Linked DNA regions of Spartinivicinus poritis. The protein of the gene in region 1 binds, or shares a complex with, the protein of each later gene. Links are inferred from orthologs where the notes say so. Each region holds a gene or a part of one and is shown on either strand. Other genes may lie near its edges. The genes, in order: nusB and rpsJ.

The links.
Region 2: the proteins of nusB (region 1) and rpsJ are in contact, whole or in part, in a solved structure (PDB 3D3B), measured with the Escherichia coli proteins. The link is inferred for Spartinivicinus poritis from one-to-one orthologs.

Annotation. Positions count from the first base shown.
Region 1 is NZ_JAPMOU010000007.1:11,428-23,590, forward strand. Bases 6,367-9,276 are described here. They hold nusB (transcription antitermination factor NusB), read right to left. Parts: upstream 8,105-9,276; coding sequence 7,628-8,104; downstream 6,367-7,627. Other genes in these bases: ORQ98_RS07550 (phosphatidylglycerophosphatase A family protein), read right to left, coding at 6,367-6,544; thiL (thiamine-phosphate kinase), read right to left, coding at 6,558-7,541; ribH (6,7-dimethyl-8-ribityllumazine synthase), read right to left, coding at 8,110-8,586; ribBA (bifunctional 3,4-dihydroxy-2-butanone-4-phosphate synthase/GTP cyclohydrolase II), read right to left, coding at 8,593-9,276. Also shown: ORQ98_RS07515 (flagellar motor protein MotB), read right to left, coding at 1-268; flagellar motor protein PomA, read right to left, coding at 280-1,038; ORQ98_RS07525 (exodeoxyribonuclease VII small subunit), read left to right, coding at 1,184-1,420; ispA ((2E,6E)-farnesyl diphosphate synthase), read left to right, coding at 1,430-2,332; dxs (1-deoxy-D-xylulose-5-phosphate synthase), read left to right, coding at 2,639-4,558; ribA (GTP cyclohydrolase II), read right to left, coding at 4,629-5,228; ORQ98_RS07545 (retropepsin-like aspartic protease family protein), read right to left, coding at 5,327-5,977; more of ORQ98_RS07550, read right to left, coding at 6,056-6,366; more of ribBA, read right to left, coding at 9,277-9,714; ORQ98_RS07575 (riboflavin synthase), read right to left, coding at 9,729-10,382; bifunctional diaminohydroxyphosphoribosylaminopyrimidine deaminase/5-amino-6-(5-phosphoribosylamino)uracil reductase RibD, read right to left, coding at 10,390-11,556; transcriptional regulator NrdR, read right to left, coding at 11,690-12,151. UniProt on the Escherichia coli protein: Part of the processive rRNA transcription and antitermination complex (rrnTAC). The complex forms an RNA-chaperone ring around the RNA exit tunnel of RNA polymerase (RNAP).
Region 2 is NZ_JAPMOU010000041.1:23,487-35,619, forward strand. The notes cover bases 261-3,202. They hold rpsJ (30S ribosomal protein S10), read left to right. Parts: upstream 261-1,546; coding sequence 1,547-1,858; downstream 1,859-3,202. Other genes in these bases: tuf (elongation factor Tu), read left to right, coding at 261-1,379; rplC (50S ribosomal protein L3), read left to right, coding at 1,967-2,599; rplD (50S ribosomal protein L4), read left to right, coding at 2,611-3,202. Outside these bases: fusA (elongation factor G), read left to right, coding at 1-148; more of tuf, read left to right, coding at 186-260; more of rplD, read left to right, coding at 3,203-3,213; rplW (50S ribosomal protein L23), read left to right, coding at 3,210-3,506; rplB (50S ribosomal protein L2), read left to right, coding at 3,521-4,345; rpsS (30S ribosomal protein S19), read left to right, coding at 4,371-4,649; rplV (50S ribosomal protein L22), read left to right, coding at 4,656-4,994; rpsC (30S ribosomal protein S3), read left to right, coding at 5,006-5,695; rplP (50S ribosomal protein L16), read left to right, coding at 5,707-6,120; rpmC (50S ribosomal protein L29), read left to right, coding at 6,120-6,311; rpsQ (30S ribosomal protein S17), read left to right, coding at 6,313-6,579; rplN (50S ribosomal protein L14), read left to right, coding at 6,630-6,998; rplX (50S ribosomal protein L24), read left to right, coding at 7,014-7,328; rplE (50S ribosomal protein L5), read left to right, coding at 7,347-7,886; rpsN (30S ribosomal protein S14), read left to right, coding at 7,896-8,201; rpsH (30S ribosomal protein S8), read left to right, coding at 8,227-8,619; and 7 more genes. UniProt on the Escherichia coli protein: Involved in the binding of tRNA to the ribosomes. Part of the processive rRNA transcription and antitermination complex (rrnTAC). The complex forms an RNA-chaperone ring around the RNA exit tunnel of RNA polymerase (RNAP).

The DNA.
Region 1 (12,163 bases):
TAGGCTCAGGACGCCCAGGGCTGAACTCTTGCTGAATAACACTGGTACCCTTGGGAATATCTTTTTGCTTAATAATATTCTGCACACCGAATGCACTGGCCATGGAACCCGCAATTTGCTTGTATTTTTTAATATCCATTTCAGAGAATGAGAGTAATAAGACAAAAAAGCACATCAGCAATGACATCAGGTCAGCAAATGTCATTACCCAAGCAGGTATCCCGGCCGGGCACGGCGGGCATTCGCACTCTTCATTATCATCAGCCATAGCTTAACCTTTCAGCCTTCCTCAGAGCCACGCACTCCTTCAGGCAGATAAGTTTTCAGCATGGTTTGAATCACTCGGGGGTTTTGTCCTTCTTGTATAGCTAGCAGCGCATCAATAATGAGTGACTTACTTAAGGCTTCTTCATCTCGACGAATAGACAGCTTGTCAGCTATAGGCAGAGCAAACATGGTAGCCAGCATTGCGCCATATAAAGTAGTTAACAGTGCAACAGCCATAGCAGGCCCAATTGACTTAGGATCAGACATATTGGATAACATCTGCACCAAACCGACTAAGGTACCAATCATTCCCATAGCTGGGCCTACATCGCCCAAAGCAGTAAATATTTTTGAGCCTAGTTCATGGCGAGCAATCGCTAGTCGCATATCCTTGGAAAGCACAGCCTTAACCACTTCAGGGTCATGGCCATCCACCAGCATTTGAATACCCTTTTGCAAAAACTCATGTTCAACTTGCTTATCTTCAAGTGCCAGTAAGCCACCTTTCCGTGCCGTTTCAGCCAGATCGATAATCTGTTCCATCAACACATTTAAGTCGACAGAATTAAATTTAAACGACTTACCCAGCACACCAAAAGCACTTAAAAATTGCTTTAAAGTAAACTTCATTAAAACGGCAAAAATACTGCCTACGATAACTATTAGCAGTGAGGGTACGTTAACAAATACCAGCACCGAACCGCCTAGCACCATCGCCGCCAACACGATACCAAATGCGCCAAGTAGCCCTACCAGTGTCGCAAGATCCACCGGTACACTCCTTAATTTATAAGGTTGAAAGTTTGTAGAGATGCCCCAGTTTCAAAGTCTAGTCAGTTTCTTAAAAAACGCACCCCATTGACCGGCAAAGCAGGGTTCGGTACTGTTGCCAACCATCAACAGGGGGAGCATATCTATGGCTAGAAAAAAAGCCTCAATCTCATTTGAGAAATCGCTGACCGAGCTGGAAACACTAGTCGAACAACTTGAATCAGGTGAACTTTCCTTAGAAGATTCATTACAAGCTTTTGAACAAGGTATTAAGCTCACTCGTGAATGCCAGCAGGCTCTAACCAAAGCAGAACAAAAAGTGAATGTATTGCTTGAAAAAAATGGCCTACAAACCATTGAGCCATTTGATACAGAAGAGTAGTTAGCTATTATGATGTCGCAGCAAAAGCAACTTGTTGAACTACAACAGCGAACCAACCAGTTGCTTGATAACCTTATCAGTAGCCACCCCAATACAGCGCCCTACTTAAAAAAAGCGATTAACTATAGCTTAACCCAAGGTGGGAAGCGCCTTCGTCCATTACTCACTTATGCAACATGTCTTGGGTTAGGTGGCAACCTGGAGAGCGCTGACCCAGCTGCGATAGCCATTGAGTGCATCCATACCTACTCACTCATTCATGATGACCTGCCCGCAATGGATGATGACTCGCTACGTCGAGGCCAACCCACTTGCCATATTGCTTTTGATGAGGCCACCGCCATTCTTGCAGGTGATGCACTCCAGGCATTAGCCTTTGAAACATTGGCTACCCATGACTGGTTTCCAGGTTGCACCCTATCATCCTCTGCTAGACTCAAGCAGGTTCAGGTCTTAGCACAAGCAGCCGGCATGAATGGGATGGTTGCAGGCCAGTCAATTGACTTATGCTCTGTTGGTAAACAACTCTCGCTTGAGCAGCTTGAAAAAATGCATCACTGCAAAACTGGGGCGCTCATCAAAGCCAGTATCCATTTGGGCGCACTGGCTAGCAACCAAGTAGATGAAACTACCTGGCAGCAGCTAGGTCAGTTTGCAGATGCCGTAGGGCTTGCTTTTCAAATTCAGGATGACATTTTAGATATTGAGTCTGATACTGAAACCTTAGGTAAAACCCAGGGAGCAGATATTGCTAATGACAAGCCTACCTATCCAGCCATAATGGGCTTATCACAAGCTAAACAAAAGGCCCAACAACTAACAGATGAGGCACTGGCTATTTTAAAACCACTAGGCCAAGCAGCTGCTCCTCTTAGGCAACTGGCATTATTGATTATCCAAAGGAATCACTAACAAAGCACTATCTTGATTACATAGCCTGATATCAGAGATATTAGCTGTAGTGATTACCACCAATGGAGGCTGCAATCCCATTAGCACCTTCAACTTTTCTGCAAATTGGAGAAGTGTTCCAGCTAGAACAAACCCTGTTGAAATGGTCAAAAATTCATAGTTCAGGTAAAATACCCCGCTTTGGGTCACAGGGTGCTAGTGGTGCCCCTTACTTACATTATCGATGTACCACTAGTGCAGTATAAAGTACTTGTCAGCATTACCTGCTAAAAGCCTGAGCTCATCCCCATTTTAGAATGAGTTTGCATGTCAATGTTTAATGAGATTCCTCTAACAAAACCAGCTACACCACTTTTGAATCAGGTGGATTTGCCAGAACATTTACGCAAACTATCTGAAGAACAACTGCCGCAACTTGTAAAAGAACTTCGAGAATACTTACTTTTTTGTGTTGGCCAGACTGGCGGGCACTTTGGCGCTGGGTTGGGAGTCATTGAGCTCACCGTTGCCCTTCATTATGTGTTTAATACTCCATACGACCGGCTAGTATGGGATGTAGGTCACCAAGCCTACCCCCACAAGCTACTGACTGGTAGGCGTCAGTTGATGGATACCCTTCGCCAAAAGGATGGCCTGGCAGGTTTTCCCAAGCGCTCTGAAAGCCCATACGACACATTTGGGGTTGGACATTCCAGTACTTCTATCAGTGCTGCCTTAGGTATGGCTATTGCGTCCAAACTCCAAGGTGAAGACAGAAAATCCATTGCAGTCATTGGTGACGGAGCAATAACCGCAGGCATGGCCTTTGAGGCGCTCAACCATGCTTCTGATGTCAATGCCAATATGCTAGTCATTCTCAATGACAATGACATGTCTATTTCGAATAATGTAGGTGGGCTTTCTAACTACTTTGCTAAAATTCTGTCTAGCAAAATGTATCACTCCATGCGGGAAGGCAGTAAAAAAGTATTAAGCAACATCCCAAAAGCCTGGGAGTTAGCCCGCCGGACTGAAGAACATGTGAAAGGTATGGTAGTACCAGGTACTTTATTTGAGGAGCTGGGTTTTAACTATATTGGCCCTATTGATGGCCATGACCTGGAAACACTGACTCACACTTTAAGCAATATTAAAGACTTGAAAGGCCCTCAATTTCTCCATGTTGTTACCCGAAAAGGCAAAGGCTTTAACCCTGCTGAAGAAGATCCGATTGGTTACCATGCCATCACTAAGTTAGAGCCTGCACCACCGGTTAAATCTGTTCCACCACAAGCGAAAAAGCCCAAGTTTTCCAATATATTTGGCAGCTGGTTATGTGACATGGCTGCGGCTGATAATAAGTTGATAGGCATTACTCCAGCAATGAAAGAAGGCTCAGACCTGATTAAGTTTGCTGAGCAGTATCCTGACCGGTATTTTGATGTCGCCATTGCTGAACAGCATGCTGTTACTCTTGCCGCTGGCATTGCCTGTGAAGGACTTAAACCTGTCGTTGCTATTTACTCAACTTTTTTACAGCGAGCTTATGACCAACTGGTCCATGATGTTGCTGTGCAAAATCTTGATGTCCTGTTTGCCATCGATCGTGCAGGCCTGGTTGGCGAGGATGGTCCTACCCACGCAGGTTGCTATGATATTGCCTACCTTCGCTGCATCCCAGAAATGGTCATCATGACCCCTGCTGATGAAAACGAAACCCGACTGATGCTATCCACAGGCTACCAGCACCAAGGGCCAGCTGCAGTCCGTTATCCTCGCGGGACTGGGATAGGTACTGAAATTATCAAAGAACTTGAAACCCTTCCAATTGGTAAAGGTGAAATTGTCAAACAAGGCAGTGAAGTGGCTATTCTCGCTTTTGGCACTTTACTGGAAAACGCTCTTGAGGCTGCTGATGGGTTAGGTGCAACAGTTGCTAATATGCGCTTTGCCAAACCCTTGGATGAAGAACTCATCAAGCAGCTGGCTGAAAGCCATAAGCTATTGGTCACTATTGAAGAGGGAGCCGTATTGGGTGGTGCAGGCTCAGGTGTTAATGAGCTACTTCATCAGCTGAATAGTAGTGTACCCATGATCAACCTTGGAATTCCCGATCAATTTATAGAACAAGCCAAACGAAGCGAGCAGTTAGCAGCTTGCGGTTTAGATCCAGCAAGCATTATTGCTACAGTTAAAACACGCTTAGCTAATAACGAGCGGAGCCAAGCCCAACCTTCTCTCGCTTGACCAGCTTTGTAAACCCACTAAAAAAGCCAGCAAATTGCTGGCTTTTTTAGTTATATATAAATTGTCATTATTAGGTTTCTGGAGGAGTAATCCAGTGCCCCATTTTATCGGCTTTAGTTAACAAGTAGCGTTCGTTATGAGGGTTTCTGCCCGTTTCAATAGGCTTACGCTCAATAATATTCAAACCAGCTTTTTCCAGTGCGGCTACTTTCGCTGGATTATTAGTCATTAAACACAGGCTACCAATACCTAAATATTCCAACATTGGCTGACACATATCGTAGCGACGCAAGTCTGCTGCAAAGCCAAGTTGCTCATTAGCTTCAACGGTATCCGCCCCACCATCTTGTAAGTGATAGGCTTTGATCTTATTTAGCAGGCCAATTCCCCGACCTTCCTGTCTCAAATAAAGAATAACGCCTCGACTTGCCTCTGCGATTGCCTTTAATGCGGCTTGAAGCTGAGCTCCACAGTCACAGCGCAAACTAAATAATGCATCACCTGTCAAACACTCAGAATGAACACGCGCTAATACTGGCTCACCATCACTCACATTGCCCATTGTTAATGCAACATGCTCTTTACCGGTCAGCTCATCCATAAAGCCGTGCATATCGAACACACCAAAAGGGGTGGGAAGCTTTGATGAAGCAACAAATGATACCGACACAATCACTCCTAAATCGCTACTGCTATGAGATGGTTTAGCCAAAATGTTTTTATCAAGACCTAAAAAAAACAACCCAAACCCTTCGCAGATGACAATTACTAATACTTTTGCTCTAACGTTAATACATTACCTTCTTCAGTCATTTTGACATGACGAAGAAAACTCATACCTAACAGGGTAATATCTGGCATTCTGCCTTCATGAACGCCCGCCTCAACATTGTTGACCTTGATACCGCCAATACTGACTGACTGCAAATTAACTTTAAAGGTTTTGACTATATCACTGGCAGTTGCCGTATTAATTGGAGTACCGCTGGCAATATAATCAACCCCTGCAGCCTTGGCCACTATCGAGTTCATTGCAACAGAAGTAGCACCAGTATCAACTAGAAACTTTGTTGGCACCCCATTGATAGCACCATAAGCATAATAGTGACCATCTGAGGAGCGGTTAAGGGTAACTGTTACTTTTTTGGGTGCAGAATACTGACGGCTATAGTCACGGGACAAGCCAAAGGTGCGGGCTTTACCATTTATTTCCAGCACAGCTTCTGATGCATTGGCGCTGATCAGTTTAATGCCTTTCGGCCCGGTTTTACCCTGCTTTAATATATACCGTTTACCATCAATATTGACGACGGCTTTACCACTAAACAACCCCACCACACTAACTTGTGGTTCTGCAGAGCAGAGCAATGAGAAGCTTAAGCTAGCAAACAAGCTTAGGGTTAGAATACTTTTGCTCATTATCCTCTCCATGACCCACTGCACCAGTTTCAATGGCTGTACTTAATGACAATATTATGAACTAAGTGTAGCGCTATATTAGGCGACCCAATGATAAGCCAGCTGCATCACTCCCAGAGCAAAAAAACCAGCCAATAAATCATCCAGCATAATCCCAATACCACCTTTAAGCTTTTGATCAGCCACTGAAATTGGCCAGGGCTTCCAGATATCAAACAACCTAAACAAAGCAAAACCTAAAATTGGCCAGTACCACCCAGCAGGAGCAGCCCACATAGTAATCCAGTAGCCCACCATTTCATCCCAAACAATGCCTGGATGATCATGCACTTTAAGGTCTTCTGCTGCCTTACCACACAGCCATATACCCACGACGGCAGCAACCAGCACTATCAGGCTGTACCAAACCAGTGGCAACTGACACAGCAATAGCCAAATAGGAACTGCTGCCAAGGTACCGAATGTGCCTGGCGCTTTGGGTGCTGTTCCACTGCCAAAGCCAAAGGCCAAGCAATGAACAGGATTACGTAAGACACTCGCTAGAGTTACTTTAGGGATTTCAGACATACAAAGGGCACCACTAAAAATGTTGATAGCCAGAGTGAGTAACCATAATTGACTGACCTTGGTTATCAACTATGCCTGGTTGGGTGGTAATGTTACCAATAAGGGTAATTTCGCCAGCCTCAACTAAAGGAGAAAGCTGTTGGGCAAGCTCAGTAGATGCTGTAAAACACAGCTCATAATCATCACCCCCGGTTAAGGCTAAATGAGTTGCTTGGGCTTTATTGGTTTGGCTTACTAATGCTTGCGAAATAGGTAAAGCGGTAAGGTCTATTTGCGCTCCCAAAGGCTGTTCTGCCTTAGCACTTGCTTCCAGGATATGACCTAAATCAGCCAGAAGCCCATCAGAAATATCAATAGCACAGTTTACACCTAGTGTTGCTAGCTGCTTACCTAGTAGCAGGCGCGGTTCCGGCTGAAAGTAGCGCTGATACAAAAAAGCAATCGTAGGGGTATCGTTGGCTGACAGCATGGGTTGGGGAATAACATAGTCAAGTGCTGCTGCTGCATCACCCAAGGTACCTGACACATAAATATGATCACCCACCTTCGCATTACTGCGCAGCATGGTTTGCCTGGCGCTTACGATTCCTTGTACCTGAATAGAAATCGTCAAAGGCCCTTTAGTAGTATCACCACCTATCAGCCTGATACCAAATTGATTTGCTGCACAGCTAAGGCCCTTTGCAAACTCAGCCAACCAGCTTTCATTAGCTTCAGGTAGGGTCAAGGCAAGGGTAAACCAGCTAGGGGTCGCCCCCATTGCAGCTAAATCACTCACACTGACTGCAAGCGCACGATAACCAATTTGTTCAGCAGCGGCTTCAGCAGGAAAGTGAACATCAGCAACCAGCGTATCAATAGACACAGCTAGCTGTTGCTGATCAGGAATAGAGAGTAGCGCACAGTCATCACCTATCCCTAATTCTGCAGGACTTTCACCTACTGAGGTTAGGGATGGCTGATTAAAATAATTAGCAATGAGTTGAAATTCGCTCAATCTTTACAAGAATCCACTGATTTGCTGACAACTTGGGTATTCCACCAGATACACTAAGCTCGTTAGAGTTCAATGTACCGTTTGCACTATGGCTTCAGCCGGTGGCTATTGACTTCCTGATAACGGGCTCTAGCAGCGACTTTATCCAGCACCCCATTAACATACCGGTGACTTTCTTCAGCACCAAACCGTTTAGCCAGCTCAATTGACTCATTGATTACTACTTTATAGGGAACGTCAATTCGCTTTAGTAGCTCAAAAGCTCCTATACGCAAAGTAGTCAACTCAATAGGATCAAGCTCTTTTAAGTCGCGGTCCAGATAAGGCTCGATCGCTTGTTGGATATCAGCCAGATCACGAGCCACACCATGAAGCAAGTCATGAAAATAACTGAGATCCACTTTTTTCATGTCATTATCAGTACGAAACTGCGCTTCAATTGCTGCCACATTACCACCAGCCATATGCCATTGATAAAGTGCTTGCAGCGCAAACTGACGGGCCTTACGGCGAGCTGAAGGTTTGGGTTTATCCCCAGTAGGGTGTGATACTGCGTCGCTCACTTAACTTAAGCCTCTAAATTACTTAACAAACTTACCATTTCCAGCGCTGACAAAGCCGCTTCTTCACCTTTGTTACCCGCTTTAGTACCAGAACGCTCGATCGCCTGCTCAATAGTGTCTACTGTCAGCACACCAAAGCTAATGGGTAGTTCGTGGTCCAAAGAAATGGTGCTTAGCCCTTTGGTACACTCGCCAGCCACATACTCAAAGTGAGGGGTACCACCACGAATCACTGCGCCTAAAGCAATAATGGCATCATACTGCCCTTGCTTGGCAACTTTCTTTACAGTAAGGGGGATTTCAAAAGCACCTGGGCAACGAACAATCGTGATATTATCCCGGTCAATGCCATGCCTAATCAGTGCATCAATAGCCCCTTGCAGCAAGCTCTCAACCACAAAGCCATTCCAGCGAGCAACTACAATGGCATACTTACCATCGTTGGGGGTTAAGAAGCCTTCTACTGTGTTAATTTCTGACATTGATTACTATGCCTCTTCAAACGGGATATATTCGCAGATTTCTAATTCAAACCCGGAAATAGCACCAAATTTCATTGGTGAGCTAAGCAGTTTCATTTTACCTACCCCTAGCTCTCTAAGAATTTGCGAGCCGGTACCAACCATTAAGTAAGCTCCTGAACCGGACTGACCTGGTGTTCGCTGGCTATGCTCCGGGTGAAAAAACCGGTTCATGCTACCTTCAAAGTCGAGTGAGGCTGTCGGGTTCAACAACACCACAACCCCTTTACCTTCATCTGCCACTTTTTTAAGCGCTTTTTGAATACTCCAGCTTGTGTGCTGAGGAGGCTGCGCTGCCAGCAAATCACGAATCGGGTCAGTGACATGCACCCTGACCAGCGTCGGCTCATCTGCGTTAATTTCACCAAGCGCCAACGCAATATGGGTATTACCTTGAATAGAGTCTTTAAACGCAGTTAACTCAAACTCACCAAATTCAGTTGCTAAGGTTTGCTGATCCACTTTGGTAACAGTTCTTTCGTTTAATATCCGATAGTGAATCAGGTCAGCAATGGTACCGATTTTCAGCCCATGCGTCTCCGCAAATGTTTCCAGGTCTGGCCGGCGGGCCATAGTACCATCTTCGTTCATAATTTCCACAATAGCTGCAGCAGGTGTTAATCCTGCTAGTCTGGCCAGATCACAACCAGCTTCTGTATGGCCCGCTCTACTCAACACGCCACCCGGTTGTGCTCTCAGAGGAAAAATATGGCCAGGCTGAACAATATCATCAGGTTTGCTATCAGGTGCCACAGCCACTTGAATTGTTTTTGCTCTATCTGCAGCAGAAATACCAGTCGTTACTCCATGAGCTGCTTCAATTGAAACGGTAAATGGTGTGCCATATTGACCACCATTTTTGCCCTGCACCATGGAAGGCAAACCTAAATAATCACAACGCTCGCCTGTCAAAGTTAAACAAATCAGCCCTCGAGCCTTACTGGCCATAAAGTTAACGGCTTCTGGTGTCACTTTTTCAGCGGCAATAATCAAGTCACCTTCATTTTCTCGGTCTTCATCATCCATCAAGATAACCATCTTACCCTGACGAATATCTTCGATTATTTCCTCAATGGCATTTAGCTGCATCGTTTTTCCGCCTGTTACTTCAAGAAGCCATGAGTGGCTAAAAATGCTTTATTTATAGGGCTTTCTGATTGCTGATCAGTTGCTGTTAATAAACGCTCTAAATACCGGGCAATAATGTCCACCTCAAGATTAACCTGAGTACCCAGGGTATAGTGTTTAATAATAGTGTTAGCAATGGTATGGGGAACAATATTAAGCAAAAACTGATTACCACTAACTTCGTTTACCGTTAAGCTAGCCCCATCAATAGTGATCGAACCTTTTTCAGCAATATATTTTGCCAGTTGAGCAGGCGCTTCTAGCCAGAATCGGTGGGCACGGGCATCTTTAAAGTGCTTAACAATCTTGCCAACTCCATCTACATGACCACTGACGATATGGCCACCGAAATGCGTAGTCGGTGTCATGGCTTTTTCTAAATTAACAGGATCACCTGCTTTTAAGTCTGCCAGCGTAGAACAACGTAAACTTTCGGCTGATACATCAGCAGTAAAACTTTGTTGATCAAGCTTTACGACTGTCAAACAGACACCATTAGTTGCAATGGAGTCACCCAGCTGAATGCCTTCTATGCTTAAATCCTGAGTATCAATGGTAAGCGATAAATCACCTGCATGAGGTGTAAGCGAGCGGATCACACCAACCGCTTGAATGATGCCTGTAAACATAAGATAGCTAATTAAGCTTATTAATGGGTTGGATCAGCATTCGCCAGTCTTTGCCTATTTGACGAACATCTTTAATTTCAAGGGCAACATTATCCGCCATTTTGGGCATATCGAAAACCGTTAATAATGGTTTAGCCTCATGCCCCATAATCACGGGAGCCATATACACAATTAACTCGTCCACCAGCCCCGCTTTAACAAATGCCCCTGCGAGAGTAGAACCTGCTTCAATCATGACTTCATTACAATGACCATGGTCAGCCAGGTAATTAAGTAATAAATCTAAAGGCACTTGCTGACTAGCGTTATCACCACCTGCTGGATCTGTCGTACTACTTTCATTAAATACAACAACTTCTGCTCCCAGCTTTTCTATACGACTAATCGCATTGGACTCTTTACAGGTAGTCGCAACCAACACTTTACCTGCACCATTAAATATTTTTGCTGTTACTGGTGTTTTTAGCTGACTGTCGACGATAACTCGCAGAGGTGGCGGGCACGTTTTTGCTGCCTCTATTTTAAGCTGTTCAGAGCGAACTGTTAGGGAGGCATCATCATCTAAAACTGTTTTGATGCCGGTTATCACCGCACAGCTTCTGGCTCGCCACTGTTGTACATCAGCCCTGGCATCTGCTCCTGTAATCCACTGACTTTCACCACTGGCTTTAGCCGTCCGGCCATCGACACTCATCGCGAGCTTACAGCGTACTAGCGGCCGCTTAATAGTCATCCGCTGACAAAACCCTTGATTAAGCTGATAAGCCTCTCCGTACAGCAGACCGACTTCTACATTAATGCCTTGCTGTTGCAGGAATTTTTTGCCACTCCCCGCTACTAAAGGATTAGGATCAAGCATGGCCATCACAACTTTTGCAACACCAGCCTCAACTAAGGCATTAGTGCAGGGTGGCGTTCGGCCAAAATGACTACAGGGTTCAAGGGTGACATAAGCAGTGCTGCCTTTTGCAGCTGCTCCAGCTTGTTTAAGGGCATGCACCTCTGCATGGGATTCACCTGCCCGTTCGTGCCAACCTTCTCCAATAATTTCGCCGTTTTTAACTACCACACAGCCTACCCGAGGGTTTGGCCTGGTTGTATATAAGCCCTGTTTTGCCAACTGTAAAGCACGGCTCATCATGGCATGGTCAGTGGCAGAGAATTCTGTTGACACGCATTCACCTCATTTAGATTGCCACAAAACAAAAAAAGAGGGTGTCGCAAAAAGCTAGCAGATATGGGGTGACATTTACTTTCTGCACCCTTTTGTAACACCTTCAATAGAAAAAATATCGATTTGAAAAGCGTCAGCTTTCATTGTCCTGCCTTAGTCGGTCAATTTCCTCACGAAACTCGTTTAAATCCTTAAATTGCCGATACACTGAAGCAAAACGAATATAAGCAACTTCATCCAGTTTTTTTAGCTCATGCATGACCATTTCACCCACCAGCAAGGACTCAACTTCTCGTTCTCCCCTAGCTCGAACCCGGTGTTTAAGTCGGCTAATGGCCTCTTCTACCTGCTCCATACTGACTGGGCGCTTTTCCAGAGCTCTCAGCATTCCACCTCGCAGTTTATCCTCATCGAAAGGCTCACGACTTCCGTCTTGCTTAATCAGCCGAGGCATCACTAGCTCAACAGTTTCATAAGTCGTAAAGCGCTCGCTACAAGACAGACATTCACGACGCCGCCTTACCTGGTTACCCTCTGTTACTAGCCGAGAGTCTGTGACCTTAGTGTCATGCGCACCACAAAACGGACAATGCATAGTAGTTCTGAG
Region 2 (12,133 bases), on another replicon or contig:
TGCTCAAGTACCTCTGGGTGAAATGTTTGGCTATGCCACTGACTTACGCTCAGCAACACAAGGCCGTGCTACTTACTCAATGGAATTTGAGGACTATGCAGAAGCGCCTGCCAGTATTGCTGAAGCAGTTACTAAGACTCAAGCTTAATCAGATCGCTGATATTTGAATAAGGTATATTTTAAAAATGGCTAAAGAAAAGTTTGAACGTACCAAACCCCACGTAAACGTAGGTACTATCGGCCACGTTGACCATGGTAAAACTACATTAACTGCAGCATTAACTCGGGTTTGTGCTGAGGCGTTTGGTGGTGAAGTAAAAGCATTCGATCAAATCGATAATGCACCAGAAGAGCGCGAGCGTGGTATTACTATCTCAACTGCACACGTTGAGTATGATTCTCCAACTCGTCACTATGCACACGTTGACTGTCCAGGACACGCTGACTATGTGAAAAACATGATCACTGGTGCGGCTCAGATGGACGGCGCTATCTTAGTTTGTTCTGCAGCTGACGGCCCCATGCCTCAGACTCGTGAGCACATCTTATTGTCTCGTCAGGTCGGTGTACCTTACATCGTTGTTTTCTTAAACAAAGCTGACATGGTAGACGACGAAGAGTTGCTTGAGCTGGTAGAAATGGAAGTGCGTGAGCTGTTAAGCCAGTATGACTTCCCAGGCGACGACACCCCAATCATCACCGGATCTGCGCTAATGGCACTAGAAGGTAAAGATGATAATGGTATGGGCTCTTCTGCGGTTAAGAAGTTGGTTGAGACTTTAGACGAGTACATTCCAGAGCCAGAGCGTGCTATTGATCAGCCATTCTTGATGCCTATCGAAGACGTATTCTCTATTTCAGGTCGCGGTACAGTCGTAACCGGTCGTGTAGAGCGTGGCATTGTTAAGGTTGGTGAAGAAATAGAAATCATTGGTATCCGTGACACTCAAAAGACTACCTGTACTGGTGTTGAGATGTTCCGTAAGCTGCTTGACGAAGGTCGTGCAGGTGAGAACGTTGGTGTGTTGTTACGTGGTACTAAGCGTGATGATGTAGAGCGTGGCCAAGTATTGGCTGTTCCTGGCTCTATCACTCCACACACTAAGTTTGAGTCAGAAGTATACGTATTAAGTAAAGATGAAGGTGGTCGTCATACACCATTCTTCAAAGGTTATCGTCCACAGTTCTACTTCCGTACTACGGATGTGACTGGTGCTGTTGAGTTACCAGAAGGCGTTGAAATGGTAATGCCTGGTGACAACATTCAAATGAAAGTCACTTTGATTGCGCCAATCGCTATGGAAGAAGGCTTACGCTTCGCCATCCGTGAAGGTGGTCGTACTGTAGGTGCTGGTGTAGTAGCAAAAATTATTGAGTAAGCTAACTTAATAATTGGCTTGTAACAAAAAGAGGCCCCCTCTTCGGAGAAAGGGCCTCTTTTTGTATATTTCTTGACAGGAAAAGGTGGCGTCTATAGAATCTTGCCTCCTTTTGCTATGGCAACATTGATTGCCTAGTTAAGTTCTTTACCCGGAGTTTTGATCAAATGCAAAATCAGCAGATTCGTATCCGTTTAAAAGCGTTTGATCACCGCCTGATCGATGTGTCTACCCAGGAAATTGTAGAAACTGCAAAGCGTACTGGGGCTCAGGTGCGTGGTCCAATCCCATTGCCTACCAAAAAAGAGCGGTTTACCGTACTGATTTCACCTCACGTCAATAAAGATGCCCGTGATCAGTATGAAATTCGCACTCACAAGCGCTTGCTGGATATCGTCGAGCCAACTGATAAAACAGTTGACGCTTTGATGAAGTTAGATCTGGCTGCCGGTGTTGAGGTTCAAATCAGCTTAGCCTGATGTGATTGGGGGCGTAGAACTGAATAAGATCTACGCTTTTTGTTTGTGTAACGCTCTGAAATGGGCGGCCATAGCGGGTTATAGCCCCGTACACGAAAGAGGTAAATTATGAGTATCGGATTAGTCGGAAAAAAGTGCGGCATGACGCGCATTTTTACCGAAGACGGTGCCTCTGTACCTGTTACTGTTATTGAAGTCGATCCTAACCGGATTACCCAGGTTAAAACGGAATCGACTGACGGCTACAACGCAATCCAAATTACCACTGGTGCAAAAAAAGCTTCTCGCGTAAGCAAGCCTTTGGCTGGCCACTATGCTAAGGCTGATACTCCAGCAGGTCGTGGTTTGTGGGAATTCCGTGCAGATAACGCAGAGTACAAAGTAGGCGACCAAATCAATGTCAGCCTATTCGAGGCTGGTCAAAAAGTTGATGTTACTGGACGCTCTAAAGGTAAAGGGTTTGCCGGCACAGTTAAGCGCTGGAACTTCTCTACCCAAGATGCTAGCCATGGTAACTCTCTGTCTCACCGTGCCCCTGGCTCAATTGGTCAGTGTCAAACCCCAGGCCGTGTTTTCAAAGGTAAGAAAATGGCGGGTCAAATGGGTAACCAGCGGGTGACAGTTCAGTCCCTTGAAGTTGTACGTGTTGATGTCGAACGCAACCTGCTGCTAATCAAAGGTGCAGTTCCTGGTGCTACAGGTTCTGATGTGGTCGTTCGTCCAGCCGTTAAGTGTGGCTAAGGGGGAGAGTTATGGATTTGAATGTAACTGGTGCCGGTACGGTTCAAGTTTCTGATCACACCTTCACCGCAGCGTTTAACGAAACTCTGGTTCACCAGGCAGTTGTCGCTTATTTGGCAGGTGCTCGCCAAGGTACTCGTGCACAGAAAACTCGCTCAGAAGTGAGTGGCGGTGGACGTAAGCCATGGCGTCAAAAGGGTACTGGTCGTGCTCGTGCGGGAACTATTCGTAGCCCAATCTGGCGTTCTGGTGGGGTGACTTTTGCAGCTAAGCCACAAGACCACTCACAAAAGCTAAACAAGAAAATGTACCGCGCTGCATTGCGGAGCATCTTGTCTGAGCTGGTTCGTCAAGAGCGTTTAGTTGTTGTAGAAGACTTTTCAGTTGCTGCGCCAAAAACCAAAGAAGTGCTGAGCAAGCTAAAAGAGCTTGATGCAACTAATGCACTGATCATCACTGATGCAGTTGAAGAAAACCTGTATCTGGGTGCGCGGAACATTCCTCATGTTGATGTTTGCGATGTGAATGCTGCTAATCCAGTAAGTCTGGTTGCTCATGAAAAAGTTGTCGCAACTGTCGCTGCCTTAAGAAAGTTTGAGGAGATGTTAGGATGAACCAGGAGCGAATCTTTAAAGTACTGCTTGGTCCACACATTTCCGAGAAAGCAACGCTTCAAGCTGATTTAGCTGGTCAGTATGTATTTCGAGTTGCTACCACGGCTACCAAGCTAGAAATCAAAAAAGCCGTAGAAAAGCTTTTTGAGGTGAAAGTCAAAGCGGTTCAAACCGTTAAGGTTAAAGGCAAAACCAAGCGCACTGCGCGTGGTCTTGGCAAGCGCTCTGACTGGAAGAAAGCGTATGTTTGTCTTGAGCAAGGTCAAGAAATTGATTTTGCTGACGCTGAGTAACGGAGGAGCAAGGTATGGCAATCGTAAAATGTAAACCTACATCTCCGGGGCGTCGCTTTGTAGTTAAAGTCGTCAACCAAGACTTGCACAAAGGTGCTCCTTATGCGCCTTTAGTAGAGAAAAAGTCTAAGTCAGGTGGACGTAATAACAGTGGCCGAATTACTACTCGCCATCGTGGCGGCGGTCACAAGCAACACTACCGGATTATTGATTTTCGTCGTAACAAAGATGGTATCAATGGCGTTGTAGAGCGTCTTGAGTACGATCCAAACAGAACAGCTAATATTGCTTTAATCAAATATGCTGATGGTGAGCGTCGCTATATCATCGCGCCTAAAAACTTAAAGCAGGGCGACCAGGTTGTTTCTGGTGTTGATGCGCCGATTAAAGTAGGTAATACCCTACCACTTCGCAATATCCCTGTTGGTAGTGTAATTCACTGTATTGAAATGAAGCCTGGTAAAGGTGCCCAAATGGCGCGTAGTGCAGGTGCCTCTGCACAACTAGTTGCCCGTGAAGGTGCTTACGTTACCCTAAGGCTTCGTTCAGGTGAGATGCGTAAAATTCTTGCTGAATGTCGCGCCACTTTAGGTGAAGTGTCAAACAGTGAGCATAACCTACGTTCTTTAGGTAAGGCTGGTGCAAAACGCTGGCGTGGTGTTCGTCCTACTGTTCGTGGTGTTGCCATGAACCCAGTGGATCACCCACACGGTGGTGGTGAAGGTCGTACTTCTGGTGGTCGTCACCCTGTTTCTCCATGGGGTATGCCGACTAAAGGCCGTAAGACTCGTAGCAATAAGCGTACAGACAAACTTATTGTCCGTCGCCGCGGCAAGTAATTAACCGGATATAGAGGAAACGACAGTGCCACGTTCACTTAAAAAAGGTCCATTTATAGACCTTCACTTACTGAAGAAGGTTGAGGACGCTGTTGAGAAAAGCGATAAGCGTCCCATTAAAACTTGGTCGCGTCGCTCTATGATTCTACCGCAAATGGTTGGTTTAACTATTGCGGTTCATAACGGGCGTCAGCATGTACCTGTCTTTGTTACTGAAGACATGGTTGGTCATAAACTGGGCGAGTTTGCAGCTACACGTACTTATCGTGGTCATGCTGCAGACAAAAAAGCCAAGCGTAAGTAAGGGGTAATGACAATGGAAGTAGCCGCTAGTCATAAAGGCGCTAACATATCTGCCCAAAAAGCGCGCTTGGTTGCCGACCAGATTCGCGGAAAAGCGGTAGATGAAGCACTGAATATTTTAACCTTCAGCAACAAAAAAGCTGCTGTTTTGGTTAAAAAAGTATTGGAATCAGCTATTGCCAATGCTGAGCACAATGAAGGTGCTGATATCGACGAATTAAAGGTTTCTACTGTTTTCGTTGACGAAGGTAGAACCCTAAAAAGAATTCGTCCTCGTGCTAAAGGCCGTGCTGATCGCATTCTGAAGCGGTCTTGCCATATTACGGTCAAGGTTGCTGAGAAATAGGAGACGATCAGATGGGCCAGAAAGTACATCCAACGGGTATTCGCCTTGGCATCGTAAAAGACCACACTTCTGTATGGTTTGCAGAAGGACGGGAATACGCTGACAAGCTGATTACCGACTTACAAGTTCGTAAGTATATTCAAGAGAAACTGAAAAATGCTTCTGTTAGTCGCGTAGAAATCCAACGCCCTGCTCAGAACGCCAAAATTACTATTCACACTGCTCGTCCAGGGATTGTGATTGGTAAAAAAGGCGAGGACGTTGAAAAACTACGTCGCGATATTTCTGCAAAAATGGGTGTGCCAGTTCACATCAACATTGAAGAAATTCGCAAGCCAGAGCTAGATGCCATGCTAGTTGCACAAAGCGTGTGTAGCCAGCTAGAGCGCCGTGTAATGTTCCGTCGAGCGATGAAGCGTGCGGTGCAAAATGCGATGCGCTTAGGTGCCAAGGGTATCAAAATCCAAATCAGCGGCCGTTTAGGTGGTGCAGAAATCGCCCGTACTGAGTGGTACCGCGAAGGGCGTGTGCCTCTACACACTCTGCGTGCTGATATCGATTATGCCCACTATGAAGCCCTGACAACATACGGCATCTTGGGTGTTAAAGTTTGGATCTTCAAAGGCGAGGTAATTGGTGGTATTCGTGAAGACGAAAAGCCAGCCAAAAAGCCAGCCACTAAGAAGAAAGCGGCTAAGTAAGGAGTACGCAAATGTTACAACCAAAGCGTACGAAGTTTCGTAAGCAAATGAAGGGCCGTAACCGCGGTCTAGCGATTCGTGGCTCTAAAGTCAGTTTCGGTGAGTATGCTTTAAAATCGACTGGTCGTGGCCGTATTACTGCTCGTCAAATCGAAGCAGCACGTCGTGCAATGACTCGTCATATCAAGCGTGGTGGTAAAATCTGGATCCGTATTTTCCCAGACAAGCCAATCACCCAAAAACCCTTGGAAGTACGTCAAGGTAAAGGTAAAGGTAGCGTTGAATACTGGGTTTGTCAGATTCAGCCAGGTCGTGTGCTCTACGAAATGGAAGGTGTTTCTGAAGAATTAGCACGCGAAGCATTTGCGCTTGCGGCAGCTAAGCTACCTGTAGAAACAACTTTCGTGAAACGGACGGTGATGTAATGAAAGCAACTGAATTACGTGAAAAATCCGTCGAAGAGCTGAACGAACAGCTGTTAGCGCTGTTGCACGACCAGTTCAACTATCGGATGCAAAAAGCGACTGGACAATTGGGGCAGACTCACTTGCTCAAACAAGTCCGCCGTGACATTGCCCGTGTTAAGACTGTGCTGAATGAAAGAGCAGGTAAGTAAGATGGCAGACACAGAAAAGAAAGTGCGGACACTGAGCGGCCGAGTAGTCAGTAACAAAATGGATAAAACCGTTACTGTGTTACTAGAGCGTAAAGTGAAGCACCCTATATACGGTAAGTATGTGAAACGCTCAACTAAGTTGCATGCACATGATGAACGCAACGAATGCCAAATTGGTGATTGGGTAACCATCAAGGAAACCAGACCACTTTCAAAGTGCAAAACCTTTGAGCTGGTTTCTATTGATGAGCGAGCTACACAAGTTTAACCGTAGTTCTTGACCTCAAGGTAAAACCTAGTTGAGGTGGGAGAAGAAAGATGATTCAGACTGAAACCGTGCTTGACGTTGCTGATAACAGCGGTGCGCGTCGAGTGATGTGTATAAAGGTATTAGGCGGCTCACACCGTCGCTACGCTAGTGTTGGCGATATTATCAAAGTAACAGTTAAAGAAGCTATTCCACGTGGCAAGGTCAAAAAAGGCCAAGTCATGAATGCGGTTGTTGTTCGTACGAGAAAAGGTGTTCGTCGTCAGGACGGATCAGTTATTCGTTTTGATGGCAATGCTGCAGTGCTGTTAAACACTCAGAATCAGCCAATCGGCACCCGTATTTTCGGCCCTGTTACTCGTGAGCTGCGTTCAGAGCAGTTTATGAAAATTATTTCTTTGGCACCTGAAGTGCTATAGAGAGAGGGCTGGAGAATGCAAAAAATTAAACGTGGTGACGAAGTCATCGTTATTACCGGCAAAGATAAAGGTAAAACGGGCAAAGTTGTAAAAGTACAACAAGATGGCCGTTTTGTTATATCTGGCATTAATATGGTTAAACGCCATGTGAAGCCTAATCCAATGCTGGGTAAGCCTGGTGGTATTGTAGAAAAAGAAGCACCTATTCAGGCTTCTAACGTTGCAATTTACAATGCTGAAACTAAAAAAGCTGATCGCGTTGGCTTTGAAGGCGCTGGTAAAGAGAAAAAGCGTATCTTCAAGTCTACCGGTAAGCCAGTTGATGCATAGGGCTAGCAGGTAACGACGATGACAAATTTGTTAGAAAAGTATCGCAGTGAAATTGCTCCCAAGCTTAAAGAAGAGCTTGGGTACAGCAATATTAATGAAGTGCCAAGCATTACCAAAATCACCTTAAATATGGGTGTTGGTGAAGCAGTTGGTGATAAAAAAGTAATCCAAAATGCGTTGGCTGACCTGGAAAAAATCGCAGGTCAAAAGCCAATCGTAACCCGTGCTCGTAAGTCAGTTGCCGGCTTTAAGATTCGTCAAGGTTGGCCAATCGGTGTAAAAGTAACTCTGCGCCGTGATCGGATGTATGAGTTCTTGGATCGCTTGGTATCAATGGCACTACCCCGTGTTCGCGACTTCCGTGGGTTAAACCCAAAGTCTTTTGATGGTCGTGGTAATTACAGCATGGGTGTGAAAGAGCAAATTATCTTCCCAGAAATCGATTACGACAAAATCGATGTACTTCGTGGGTTGGATATTACGCTTACCACCACTGCTAAAACTGACGAAGAAGGGCGCGCTTTATTAAAAGCGTTCAATTTCCCTTTTAAGAGTTAGGGTAGGGTTATGGCAAAGATCGGAATGAAACAGCGCGAATTAAAGCGCCAGAAGACAGTCCAAAAGTTCGCTGAAAAGCGCGCTAAGCTTAAAGCAATTTTAGCTGATATTAATGCATCAGAAGAAGAAAAATGGGAAGCCCAAGTGGCTTTTCAAAAGCTTCCTCGTGATGCTAGCCCAAGCCGACTACACAACCGTTGTCGTGTAACAGGGCGTCCTCATGGCTACTATCGTAAGTTTGGCTTAAGCCGGATTAAATTACGTGAAGCAGCGATGCGTGGAGATATTCCTGGCTTAGTGAAAGCGAGCTGGTAGCTAAAATTCTGAGGAGAATTTAGAAATGAGTATGCAGGACCCGTTAGCTGATATGCTAACTCGCATCCGTAATGCCCAAATGGCAGAAAAAACTTCTGTCAGCATGCCTTCCTCTAAGGTAAAAGTGGCTGTTGCCAGTGTACTGAAAGAAGAAGGTTATATTGAAAACTATCAGGTAGAAGGCGATGCCAAGCCTGTACTGAGCATCGAGCTAAAGTACTTTCAAGGCAAGCCTGTTATCGAAGAATTGAAGCGTGTTAGCCGCCCAGGATTACGTGCTTATGCAGGTAAAGAAGAACTGCCAAAAGTGAATGGTGGTTTAGGGATTGCTATCGTATCTACTAATAAAGGCGTCATGACCGACCGTGCAGCTCGTGCTGCTGGCGTTGGTGGTGAAATTCTCTGCACGGTATTCTAGGAGGGTTTGATATGTCTCGTATTGCAAAAAGCCCTGTTGAACTTCCTAGCGGTGTAGAAGTTAGCCTTGCTGGTGGACAAATCACTATTAAAGGTAGTAAAGGCAGTCTTTCTATGGGCTTAGCTTCATGTGTTGAAGTGGCTCAAGAAGAGAGTGTGCTAACATTTGTTGCTAAAAACGGTGCTAAACACTCTCGTGCTATGGCTGGTACCACTCGTGCTTTAGTTAGTAACATGGTAACTGGTGTAAATAGTGGTTTTGAGAAAAAGCTGCAGTTGATTGGTGTTGGTTACCGGGCACAAGCTAAAGGTAAATCTATCAACCTTACCTTAGGCTTCTCTCATCCAGTTGATTACGAATTACCAGAAGGTATTTCTGCAGAAACTCCAAGCCAAACTGAAATTGTTATCAGAGGTATCGATAAGCAGTTAGTTGGTCAGGTAGCAGCAGAAATTCGCGACTTCCGTCCACCTGAGCCTTATAAAGGCAAGGGAATTCGTTACGCGGATGAACATGTTCGCCGTAAAGAAGCTAAGAAAAAGTAAGGTAGGGCACTGATATGTCTATTAAAAGAGATTCTCGGTTACGCCGTGCCCGCAGCACTCGCTCAAAAATTCGCGAGCTCGGTAAAACCCGTTTGTGTGTACACCGTACACCTCGTCACATTTATGCTCAGGTTATTGCAGCAGATGGCAGCCAAGTGTTGGCTAGTGCCTCAACGCTGGATAAACAATTGCGCGATGAGAAGACAGGCAACGTTGAAGCGGCTAAAAAAGTAGGTGCGCTGATTGCTGAGCGTGCCAAAGCAGCTGGCGTTACAGATGTAGCGTTTGATCGCTCTGGCTTTCAATTCCATGGTCGTGTGAAAGCATTAGCTGATGCTGCACGCGAAGGTGGCTTAGAGTTCTAAAGGTACTGAACTATGGCAAATAATGAACGTAAGAGCGACGAAGGTTACATTGAGAAGTTAGTTCAAGTTAACCGTGTTGCAAAAGTTGTTAAAGGTGGTCGTATTTTTGGTTTTACTGCATTAACAGTGGTTGGTGACGGTAAAGGCAAAGTAGGCTTTGGTCGTGGTAAAGCGCGTGAAGTGCCAATTGCTATTCAAAAAGCAATGGAAGCTGCTCGTCGTAACATGATTCAAGTCGACCTGAATGGAACGACTCTCCAATATCCAGTTAAAGCACGTCATGGTGCTTCCAAAGTATTCATGCAGCCAGCCTCTGAAGGTACTGGTGTAATTGCCGGTGGTGCAATGCGTGCAGTTTTGGAAGTAACTGGCGTACAAAACGTATTGGCTAAGTGCTATGGCTCTACTAATCCTGTAAACGTTGTTCAGGCTACTTTTAAAGGCCTGAAAGAAATGCGTTCACCTGAAGACGTAGCGACTAAGCGTGGCAAGTCGGTAGAAGATATTCTGGGATAAGACAATGGCAGCAGCGAAACGAATCAAAGTAACGCTTGTCCGTAGCAGTAGCGGCCGTCTTGCCAGCCATAAAGCCTGTGTATCAGGCTTAGGCTTAAAGCGCATCGGCCATACTGTTGAAGTGGAAGATACCCCTTCAGTACGCGGCATGATTAATAAAGTATCCTATCTGGTTAAAGTGGAAGGAGAATAACCATGCGTTTGAATTCTCTTGGTTCTGCTCCGGGTAGCCGTCCAGCGGGTAAACGTGTTGGACGCGGGATTGGTAGCGGCTTGGGTAAAACCGGTGGTCGCGGTCACAAAGGTCAGAAGTCTCGCTCAGGTGGTTCTGTTAAGCCAGGATTTGAAGGCGGTCAACAGCCATTACAGCGTCGTCTACCTAAGTATGGCTTTACCTCTCGTCTGGCTCGGGTTACTGCAGAAATTCGCTTAAGTGAGTTGGCTAAGGTCAATAGTGAAATTATTGATTTACAAGCACTTCGTGAGGCGAATATTATCAATGCCAGCATTCAACGTGCTAAAGTCATTCTTTCAGGCGAGCTATCTAAGGCTGTTACCTTAAAAGGTATTACTGCTACTAAAGGCGCTCGTGCTGCAATTGAAGCTGCTGGTGGTAAAGTCGAGGACTAAATGGCTAAGAAAGGATCATTACCCGTAGGTAATCAAAGTGGGCTGACCGAGCTTTGGTCTCGGCTTCGCTTTGTGTTTTTGGCGATTATCGTTTATCGCATCGGTGCACATATTCCTGTTCCAGGAATTAATCCTGACGCGCTGGCGAATTTATTCGACCAAAATCAGGGAACCATCCTTGGCCTTTTTAATATGTTTTCGGGTGGTGCTCTAGAGCGAATGTCTGTATTAGCTCTAGGCATCATGCCGTATATTTCAGCTTCCATCATAATGCAGTTGATGACTGTTGTTAGTCCTCAACTTGAGCAATTGAAAAAAGAAGGCGAAGCCGGTCGACGTAAAATAAGTCAGTATACGCGCTATGGCACTGTATTATTGGCTTTAGTACAAGGCTTTGGTATTACCGTTAGCTTAGCTAATCAGGGTATCGCCTACGACACTGGTCCCAGCTTTTATTTTGTTGCTATTACTACCTTCGTTACTGGTGCTGTTTTCTTAATGTGGTTAGGAGAACAGGTGACTGAGCGAGGAATTGGTAATGGTATTTCTATCTTAATATTTGCGGGGATAGTAGCTGGATTACCAAGTGCAATAGGGCAGCTTTTTGAGTCTTCTAGTGAGCGAGACGCAAGAGCTGTGCTGAAAATTTTAGCAGTTGCAATCATTGCAATTTCCGTTATCGCATTTGTGGTGTTTATTGAGCGTGGTCAGCGTAGAATTACGGTGAATTATGCAAAACGCCAGCAGGGTAGAAAAGTATTTGCTGCGCAATCAAGTCATTTACCCTTGAAAGTAAACATGGCGGGTGTAATACCTGCTATCTTTGCTAGCAGTATCTTGCTTTTTCCAGCGTCGATTGCTCAATGGTTTGGTACGCCAGGCCAGCAAGGTGAAGAAAGCTGGGTGACGAGCTTGCTGAATGATTTAGCGCAAGCTATAGGCCCTGGTCAACCACTGAATTTAATTTTATTTGCAGCGGGTATCATCTTCTTCTGCTTCTTCTATACGGCTCTTGTTTTCAACCCGAAAGAAGTAGCGGATAATTTGAAAAAGTCAGGTGCCTATATTCCAGGTATTCGTCCTGGAGAACATTCAGCCAAGTATATTGATGGCGTGCTCACACGTTTGACTATGGTTGGTGCGATTTACATGGCGGCGGTATGTTTACTGCCTCAATTTTTAAATGTTGCGTGGAATATTCCCTTCTATTTAGGTGGTACTTCACTCTTGATCGTAGTTGTGGTGGTGATGGATTTCATGTCACAAGTACAGTCACATTTAATGTCACACCAATATGAGTCATTGATGAAAAAATCTAATCTTAAGGGCTATGGTAGTGGAGGCTTAATTCGCTAATTAGCGAATTAATTATTCACAAACATTTACCCTGACGATTGATTTGGAGACAGTTATGAAAGTAAGAGCTTCTGTAAAGAAAATCTGTCGTAACTGTAAAGT